4 regions of the Lysinibacillus sp. COL-1 genome follow, and region 3 is predicted to be linked to each of the others. Evidence: riboswitches for the same ligand, from Rfam matches in the RefSeq annotation. Region 3 holds a riboswitch; each other region holds the start of a gene.
The links. Region 3 has a riboswitch for thiamine pyrophosphate ahead of thiC (phosphomethylpyrimidine synthase ThiC). Riboswitches for the same ligand answer to the same signal wherever they lie in the genome.
Positions count from the first base shown of each region.

Region 1: linked by a shared signal. The riboswitch ahead of thiT (energy-coupled thiamine transporter ThiT) and the one ahead of thiC (phosphomethylpyrimidine synthase ThiC) in region 3 are both predicted to bind thiamine pyrophosphate.
Region 2: linked by a shared signal. The riboswitch ahead of thiW (energy coupling factor transporter S component ThiW) and the one ahead of thiC (phosphomethylpyrimidine synthase ThiC) in region 3 are both predicted to bind thiamine pyrophosphate.
Region 4: linked by a shared signal. The riboswitch ahead of AC6BKE_RS19475 (ABC transporter substrate-binding protein) and the one ahead of thiC (phosphomethylpyrimidine synthase ThiC) in region 3 are both predicted to bind thiamine pyrophosphate.

Region 1 covers NZ_JCAWSJ010000003.1:500,866-503,070, reverse strand. The annotation lists gene map (type I methionyl aminopeptidase) at 1-384, opposite strand, end outside; gene thiT (energy-coupled thiamine transporter ThiT) at 546-1,106, opposite strand; TPP riboswitch at 1,243-1,350, opposite strand; gene AC6BKE_RS06775 (magnetosome magnetite crystal formation protein family) at 1,478-1,801, shown strand; gene yxzF (small protein YxzF) at 1,857-1,979, shown strand; gene AC6BKE_RS06765 (AAA family ATPase) at 2,021-2,205, opposite strand, start outside.
Region 2 covers NZ_JCAWSJ010000004.1:633,957-636,161, reverse strand. The annotation lists gene AC6BKE_RS11270 (MFS transporter) at 1-1,021, shown strand, start outside; TPP riboswitch at 1,088-1,195, shown strand; gene thiW (energy coupling factor transporter S component ThiW) at 1,287-1,787, shown strand; gene AC6BKE_RS11260 (VWA domain-containing protein) at 2,009-2,205, opposite strand, start outside.
Region 3 covers NZ_JCAWSJ010000002.1:623,322-625,526, reverse strand. The annotation lists gene thiC (phosphomethylpyrimidine synthase ThiC) at 1-1,121, opposite strand, end outside; TPP riboswitch at 1,267-1,381, opposite strand; gene AC6BKE_RS03520 (AEC family transporter) at 1,460-2,205, opposite strand, start outside.
Region 4 covers NZ_JCAWSJ010000004.1:2,253,467-2,255,671, forward strand. The annotation lists gene AC6BKE_RS19470 (thiamine-binding protein) at 1-117, opposite strand, end outside; gene AC6BKE_RS19475 (ABC transporter substrate-binding protein) at 119-1,114, opposite strand; TPP riboswitch at 1,268-1,378, opposite strand; gene parC (DNA topoisomerase IV subunit A) at 1,498-2,205, opposite strand, start outside.

The DNA.
Region 1 (2,205 bases), on a different contig from region 3:
GGCGCTTTTGGCAACGCGACATAGCTTTTCTTTGTCCTCATAGCCATCACCAACCACAAATGAAATACCAGTGTCAGCAAAGTAACCATTTAATGAACCAGAAACATCGATATTTACAATATCCCCTTCTTGAATAACACGTTTTCCGGGGATACCATGCGCCACTTCTTCATTGACACTAATACATGTATACCCTGGGAAATCATATTCTCCCTTTGGACCAGATATCGCGCCAGCCTCTGCAAACATACGGCCAGCAATTTCATCTAGCTCCAATGTTGTAACACCTGGTTTTGTGGCAGCTTTCATCGCTTCACGAATTTCAGCACAAATGCGTCCTATTTTTTTAAAAGCTTCAATCTCTTCTTGCGTTTTTACAATCATGTATAACGTCCCTTTCATCTAATATCTATACTTTAATATAACATAACTTGTTATGCGTATAACGATAAACGCTTTAAATATTGTATGCTTCCTTACTTTGCGAAGTGCGCAAAGAGTTATTTGCGACAAAAAAGCCCCTTCACAAATGTGAGGGGCATGTTTTATGCTTTTCTTTGCATTAATTGTGGAGCAGCTGTGAATAAAAGAACGCCTACAATTGCCGTTAAAATAGTTGCTGGTAGCATATATGTACCATTATAGATGATGGAATAGATCCATGCATTTTGATCGCCAGCATATTCTGCAAAAAATACAGCGCCAGCCATCGTGTGGGCTGCATATCGTAAGAAGCCCGCAAGCACCGTACCTAATATAATGTAAAGTGCCATTTTTGTTTTGTTGGCATTTTTGGCAGCCGCCAACACGGGTCCACGCACAACCGCCGCTAATCCTACAACTGTGAAAGCAACACCATAATCAAGGAATCCTTGTAGCCAGTGCACAATCGTAGCACCAAACATGGTTTGCATTACACCTACGAGTAATCCAGTTGTTAGCCCAGCTACTAAGCCCCAGCGAAATGCTATTAACATAATAGGTACCATGACTAGACTAACAGAACCACCTTGTGCCCATACTTTAAAGGAAACCTGATCAAGCACAAGAGCGATTGCTGCAAATATCGCAATCTCCACAAGCATTAATAGTCTTTTTTTGTCCATATATATTCTCTCCTTTGTTCCGATGTAGGATACAAGAGCAGGAATAGAAATGCGCTGATATGTCTCTTTCTGACACCTTTTTATTCCCTCAAGAATGAAAAAACGATGCCAGGACAGAGCCTCACATCGTACTAGTGTCGGTTTCTATCCACATCCCTACGCAAGCGTTAACTTACAGGTTCAAAGAGTCAAGGCATTACGTGCCCAGTCTCAGCTGACATCATCAGCTCCCCTTGTGGTCGTTACATCTGAATTTATTTGAACATTCTCATTGTACGCAAAGGATAGAAGGATTACAACCTCTTCCATATATTATTTTTTTGAAACTTTGCTGTTTTTCATGCGTAAATATTAAAAAAGGAGGTACAACTATGGAGAACCAAAAAATTTTATCTGCCTTTAGTTATTTAAGTATTTTCTTCGCCCCTTTTATCGTCCCATTAATTGTGTACATTATTACGAAAGATAGTGACGTAAAAAGACATTCAATTCGTGCACTTATCTCTCATTTAATTCCTTTTGTTTTCGGCATTCTGTTCTTTATTGTCTTTGTTTTTTCTACATTTAATTTGGATCCAACGTCCGGCAATAATACGATGTTGATTATTTGGTTCGTTTCGTTTGCCATTTATGCCATCGTCTCACTAGGAATTGTAATATGGAATATTATTCAAGCTGTTCGTGTTATTCGTTAATGTTTCATTTTTAAGCGAAACAGGTAGTAGTAATTGTAAAAGGAGCTGTTTTTGAATGAAAGTATCAAATGTTGTGAAAACCGCCGTAAAATTAGCACCTATTGTTATTCCTATCGTGAAAAAAGTAATGGCTGCAAAAAAAGGGACAACACCTACAGCCACCCCTCGAAAAAAATAAACAGCAGGCGTATTCCCTTGTTTTGGAAATACGCCTTTTATTTATTTCACTTCAAAGTGGGTTTGACTATGTCCATTCAATGTTTTTTCTACATGTAAGACCGCTGGCATCGCTGATTTTAATTCAGGCACATGAGAAATCACGCCAATCATACGACCAGAATCCTGTAAAGCAATTAATGTATCAATTGCTTTATTCAAAGATTCCTCATCAAGCGAGCCAAAGC
Region 2 (2,205 bases), on a different contig from region 3:
ATTTTCTCCAATTGCTGGGAATCTTTCGGATCAGTATGGTCGGAAAAATTTAATTATTTTCGGTCTTATTGTGACAGGTCTTGCACAAATCGGTTTTGGCCTAGCCACAGACGTCTGGATGCTATTTTTAGCACGCTTTTTAGGCGGTCTAGGTTCCGCATTTGTTGCACCTCCTATTATGGCATTTGTAGCTGACGTTACTACCTACGAGGAACGTGGAAAAGGTATGAGTATGTTGGGTGCTGCTATGTCACTGGGCTTTATGATAGGGCCAGGAATAGGTGGTTTCTTAGCAAAGGTTAGTTTACATTTTCCATTTTTCACGGCAGGAGTTGCTGCCATACTTGCATCTGTTTTATCTTACTTTTTATTACCATCTACTAAACCAAACACTTCACATGACAAGCAAAAGCAAGAAAATCTGGCGAAGCAAATGGCTCGTTCCATACATATGCCTTATTTCGTTATGCTCATTATCATGCTCGTGTTCTCGTTCGGAATTGCCAACTTCCAAACAACCTTGTCATTATTTGTGACAGAAAAGTTTAATTACACACCCGTAGATATTGCGATTATTTTAGTTGTCGGTGGTGCTTTTGGGGTAGTTGTACAAATGTTTGTGATTACACCACTTTTTAATCGCTTTGGTGAAATGAAAGTTGTGTTAGTCAATTTATTTATTGCATCTGTTGCTATTTTCTTAATATTGTTTGTATCTGGCTTCGCTCTTATATTAGTTGTAGCAACTATTTTCTCTACAGCAACAACACTAATTCGTCCTGCTGTAAATACACTAATTTCAAAGCTTGCAGAGAAAGAACAAGGGTTTGCTGCGGGCTTGAATAATGCTTACATGAGCCTTGGCAATATGATTGGACCAGCCTTAGCAGGTTTACTATTTGACTGGAATATGAACAGTCCATATATTTTCGGATCTATCATATTATTAGCCTGCTTCTTCCTTGCACTCATCTGGACATTGAAAAAAGCACCTCATCTAATGCATCCTGATACGAAATAGTCAGAAAAATCATTGACTATTTTTAACATTATGTTACAGTAATGTTGGTTAATAAAATTGAATGATATTTACCACTAGGGGAGCCTTTAAAAGGCTGAGACGTATATGATGATGTACGGACCCTTTGAACCTGATCTAGTTCATACTAGCGGAGGGAAGTGGCGCTACTTGCTATTATCATTGTCTATGCAAGGCCGCTTCCTATTGTTTAAAGGAAGCGGCCTTTTAATTTCCCTCATGATTTTATTCAAGAGGAGTGAACCTTATGTCAATTCGTAAAATGACAATCATGGCTTTATTAGTAGCGATTGCTGTAGCAGGATCTATCTTTGTATCCATACCAACAGGCATCGCACGCGCCTACCCCGTTCAGCATGCTGTTAACGTAATAGGAGCTATTATACTAGGACCCGTGCCAACAGTTCTAGTTGCCTTTGTGACAGCCATCATTCGTATCTTTACTGGTACAGGCTCTCTTTTAGCGATTCCTGGTAGCGTCATTGGAGCATTGTGTGCGGCCCTTGCCTACAAATACAGTAGAAAATCATGGCTAGCAGGATTCGGCGAAGTTTTTGGCACTGGTATTTTAGCTTCACTTATTGCCGTACCCTATGCAAAATTGCTTATGGAGACATCCGTAGCCGCATTATTCTTCATGCCAGCCTTTTTAACATCAAGTACCATCGGGGCCATCTTAGGTGTTATGGTAGCTAGCACTTTGCGAAAATCGGTACTAGTAAAGAGTTTTAATTCTTCGCTTTATTGAGTGGTGCTGAGTGCTTTTTGATTTTGGAAATTCTTTAAGATGTGCGAGAAGATTCCTTTTCTAGTCTTTGAGCGGGGTTCGTTTCTTTATGAGCGTCTCTCCCCCGAGAAGCACTTTTCGAAAGCGGCACTGTGTCAATCACCTTTGCACCCTTTTTTAAAACCTCAAAGCATTCAAAAAAGCAGTGCAAAATGGAATGATTTTGCACTGCCTTCACTCTATTATGATCGTTTTTTCATACCCTTTAATAGCTGGGCTACGTTCGTGTCTTCTGCTTGTACAGGTTTCTCCTCAATTGGCTGCTCTTTTTTATTCGTTTTTGTTAGGAAACTCCACCCAAAACGTCTTATGGTAATATCCATAAAGAATAGAAGCATACTTGCTAAAAGAAGCCATGTGGCAATGTTTTGTCGATCCG
Region 3 (2,205 bases):
TCAAGCTCTGCAAATTGGGCCTCATCATTGGCATCTGCAATGGAACCTGGGCGTAAGCCATCTCCTAAAGAAAAAGCAACATCATATGTCTTCATAATTTCACAGATTTCCTCAAAATGTGTATAAAGGAAATTCTCTTGATGATGAAATAAACACCACTGTGCCATAATTGAACCACCACGTGACACAATGCCTGTTACACGATTTGCTGTAAGAGGTACATAGCGTAAAAGAACACCCGCATGTATCGTGAAATAATCAACCCCCTGCTCTGCTTGCTCAATGAGCGTATCACGATAAACTTCCCACGTTAAATCCTCGGCTATGCCATTTACTTTTTCTAAAGCCTGATAAATGGGCACCGTTCCCACTGGCACTGCAGCATTTCGAATAATCCATTCTCTCGTTGTATGAATATGTTTACCAGTCGAGAGATCCATAATATTATCGGCACCCCAGCGTGTAGCCCATGTCATTTTCTCAACTTCTTCTGCTATTGACGACGACACCGCGGAATTTCCAATGTTTGCATTGATTTTCACATGGAAGTTGCGACCAATAATCATCGGCTCTGCCTCAGGGTGATTAATATTAGAAGGCATAATAGCCCGACCTGCTGCAATTTCTGAACGAACAAATTCAGGATCCATGTTTTCACGTATCGCCACAAACTCCATTTCCGGCGTTATCATTCCATTTCGTGCATAGTGAAGCTGTGTTACATTTTTACCCCTTTTTGCACGTAAAGGCTTCCGCTCCAATTCAGGGAAAACATTTTCTTGAATGCGCGGATCATCAACACGACGAAAACCGTTATCCTCAGGTTTAATCGTACGCCCCTCATATTCCTCAACATCTCCTCTTTCTTCTATCCATGCACGTCGCAAAGCAGGCAGACCCTTTGTAATATCAACGTGATAATTCGGATCTGTGTATGGACCACTCGTATCATATACTCGAATAGGGGCATTTTTTTCATCCCCAAAGCTACCAGTCGTTGGGCTTAATGCGATTTCACGCATAGGTACTAAAATATCTGGACGTGATCCTTCCACATACACTTTTTTGCTTCCTTCAAAGCTAGACATAATCGTAATGTTCTTTTCACTAACTACTGACATGAGCTACTTCTCTCCCTTAAATGTAATTTGATACAAGGACCGAAAATCTAGCTCACTCCAACAAATAAAGAAAGGCCGAATCCAAAATATTTTTTTGGATCCGGCCATGAATGTAAAGGTCTAGTAATTGCACACGACATACGATGCAATAGCTTCTTAACTTTCCCACGCTGGTATGAGCCAGATCAGGTCCAAAGGGTCAAGAAACTTCTAAGCGTTTCCCTCTCAGCCTGACTCATCAGACTCCCCTAGTTAATACTATTTAGTTTGATGCTAGTGTAGCAGATATTTCTAAGAGATGGAAGTTTTCCATTCAATATTTTAAAATTTTCATCCAACTAAGTAAATAATACTTCCGCAAGATAAATCACGATCGTTACTGTTAGACAGCTCACAATGGTTGAAAATAAAACAGTTTGCGCAGCTGTAGCTGATTCCACATCGTATTCTAATGCTAGACTAGAGCTATTGCGAGATGTTGGGAAGGCACTGGCTATAAACAGAGATTGTGCGACAACTCCATCTAACCCCAATACATAAATAATGACCAATGCTACAGCTGGTCCGATAACTAATCTTGTAAAACAGCTAACAAAAACAGTTTTATTAAACATAGATTTGATTTCAAGCTGTGATAATTGTGCGCCTAATGTAATTAAGGCTACAGCAATAAATCCATCTGCGACATGCTCTACAGGTATTTTGATAAACTCCGGTATACCAATATTAAAATAGTTCATAGCGACACCAATAATTAGCGCATGAATAATGGGCATTTTAAAGAAATCTTTGATGATTGTCATACCCGATTTCGTAGAGGAAATTAAATTGTACAAACCATATGTATAAGTTGTCATATTTTGAAATATAACGAGCATGACCTGAATGGCTACACCAATAGGTTGTGTTACAAAAATCATTTGGGCCACTGGAATACCATAATTTCCAGAGTTAATGAGCACAACACTATTTTTAAAGACGGCTGCCTCCGTTTTGGCCAAACCAAGCCCTTTCGCTAAAAAATGACTGAGTATCATTTGACTCCCAATAAAAAGCACAATAAATAACCCGACTTCTCCCAGAA
Region 4 (2,205 bases), on a different contig from region 3:
CTCATATTTCACACCAGCAGCATCTATCACAGCAATCGCCGCATCGACATACGGTATAACATCCTCAAATTTCTCTGTTTTTGGAATGATTTGAACACTGATTAATGAATTCGCCATCTTATTTGGCCTCCTTTTTAGGTAAGAAATCATTTGTAAAGGCTTGTTTCGCATTAAATTCGCCCTCTAACACGTTGTTGCTAGACATCCATTTTGCATAGTTTTCCCATACAGAAAGCTTTTGCTCTCCCCATTGCTTGGCATCATCCTGATATTTATCGGCTAGCCATTCCTGACTTTTATGCACTAACGCTTGATCTAAATCGGGAGCCGCTTCTATTAAAATATCAGCCGCCTCACTTGGATGTGCTATGGCGTATTCATAGCCCTTCGATGCAGCCGCCACAAACGCTTGAACTAGGTCAGGATTGTCCTGGATCATTTTTTCATTTGTAGCTAGAACAGGTGTATAATAGTCCAGCTGATCACTATAATCTGTTAAGTACAGCATATTAATCTTTTCACCCCGTAGCTCAGCTTCAATACCTGTCCACGCGTAATAAATCCAAGCAAAATCAATATCCTTTTGCATCATCGTGAAAAAATCTAAATCTCCTGCATTGACGATATCTAGTTTATGAATGTCTGCCTTTTCTGTTTGCATCAATGATTGTAGGACAGCTTGCTCTAGTGGAGCCCCCCAACCGCCATAGGTTTTACCTTCGAAATCCTTTGGTGATGTAATACCTTTTGATGCAATAGAAGCAAAGCCAGATGTATTATGTTGAATAATAGCAGCAATGGAGACAAGAGGCACATCTTGCACACGAGCCTGTGTAATCCCTTCCTGATAGCTCACACCAAACTCTGCCTTGCCAGAAGCAACAAGCTGATCGGCTCCTGCCTCCCCAGGCATAATAATGTCAACATCTAAGCCCTGCTCCTCAAAATAACCGAGTTTTTTTGCGACATACAGTCCTGTATGATTTGTATTTGGTGTCCAATCTAAGACCACTGATACTTTTTTCAGCTGATCAGTAGCCTGCTTGTCCTCCTTGTCACTACAGCCCACTAACGTTAAAAGTGCAGCCACTAGAATAAATAACCATTTTTTCATGCGAAGTCCTCCTAGTTGATAATGTGAAAGTGTTCATGATTGAATGTTGTCACCAGAAAGAAAGCGTATGCGTTTGGCAAGATATTGCTTGAAAACATAAAAAAACGCCTAGGATTCCTCCCAGACGTATTGCAATCAATCTTCAAAACTTTGCTTTTTTGAATAGATGTTCCCTACGCTGGTACGAGCCAAATCAGGTTCAAAGGGTCAGCGTCTATCGGACACAATCTCAGCTAGCAACTACTAGCCCCCCTACATTCTTGTGCTATGAACTTTTCGTTGATTATTATACCCATAGTTACGCTAAAATGACAAGATGCTATTTTTGACTAACGACTGCTCTCGTAAAAAAACCCAGCACTCCTAAGAGACTGGGCTTATCATTAGCTTAGTTTCTGTTCTTTTTTAGCCGTTAAAACATGGGAAATGGCCCCATCTGTTGCAATATCCACTTTAAACGAACCGTTGGAATGGCGATCAGCACGCGTCAATGTTTGGACATCAATGAGCTCTTGTACACCTTTTTCCGTTTCAATCACTATTTGCTCCTCATTCGTTGCTTGAATAACTGCCACAATACGGTGAGGATTTGCTTTTAATTCTGTTAATACTTTTAGACCACGTTTTGCACGACTTGCCACTTCAACTTCTGCAACATTCATTTTCTTCACGGCTCCACGCTGTGTGACGATTACCACATATTGTGTAGCATCAGGCTGTAGCACATTGACACCGACTAAGGCTTCTCCATCCTTTAGCGTGATGCCTTTGACACCGCCTGTTTTCACCCCTGTAACTGGTAATTCTTCCAGTGGGAAACGAATCGCATAGGCTGTATCCGTTGTTAACATCAGTTCCACATCATCTGTCACAAACGATGCATAGATCATCGCATCGCCCGCTTTAACATTCATTGTTTTTATTGGCTTCGAATAACGCGTCACCGCATAATCTGCCAGTGGGGAGCGTTTAATTTGACCATCTTTTGTAGCTGTTAAAATATACGTATTTGGCTGCTCGAATGTTTCAAAGCCATACACTGCAATAATAGACTCATCTTCCCCTGTTGGCACAATACTTGAAATATGCTG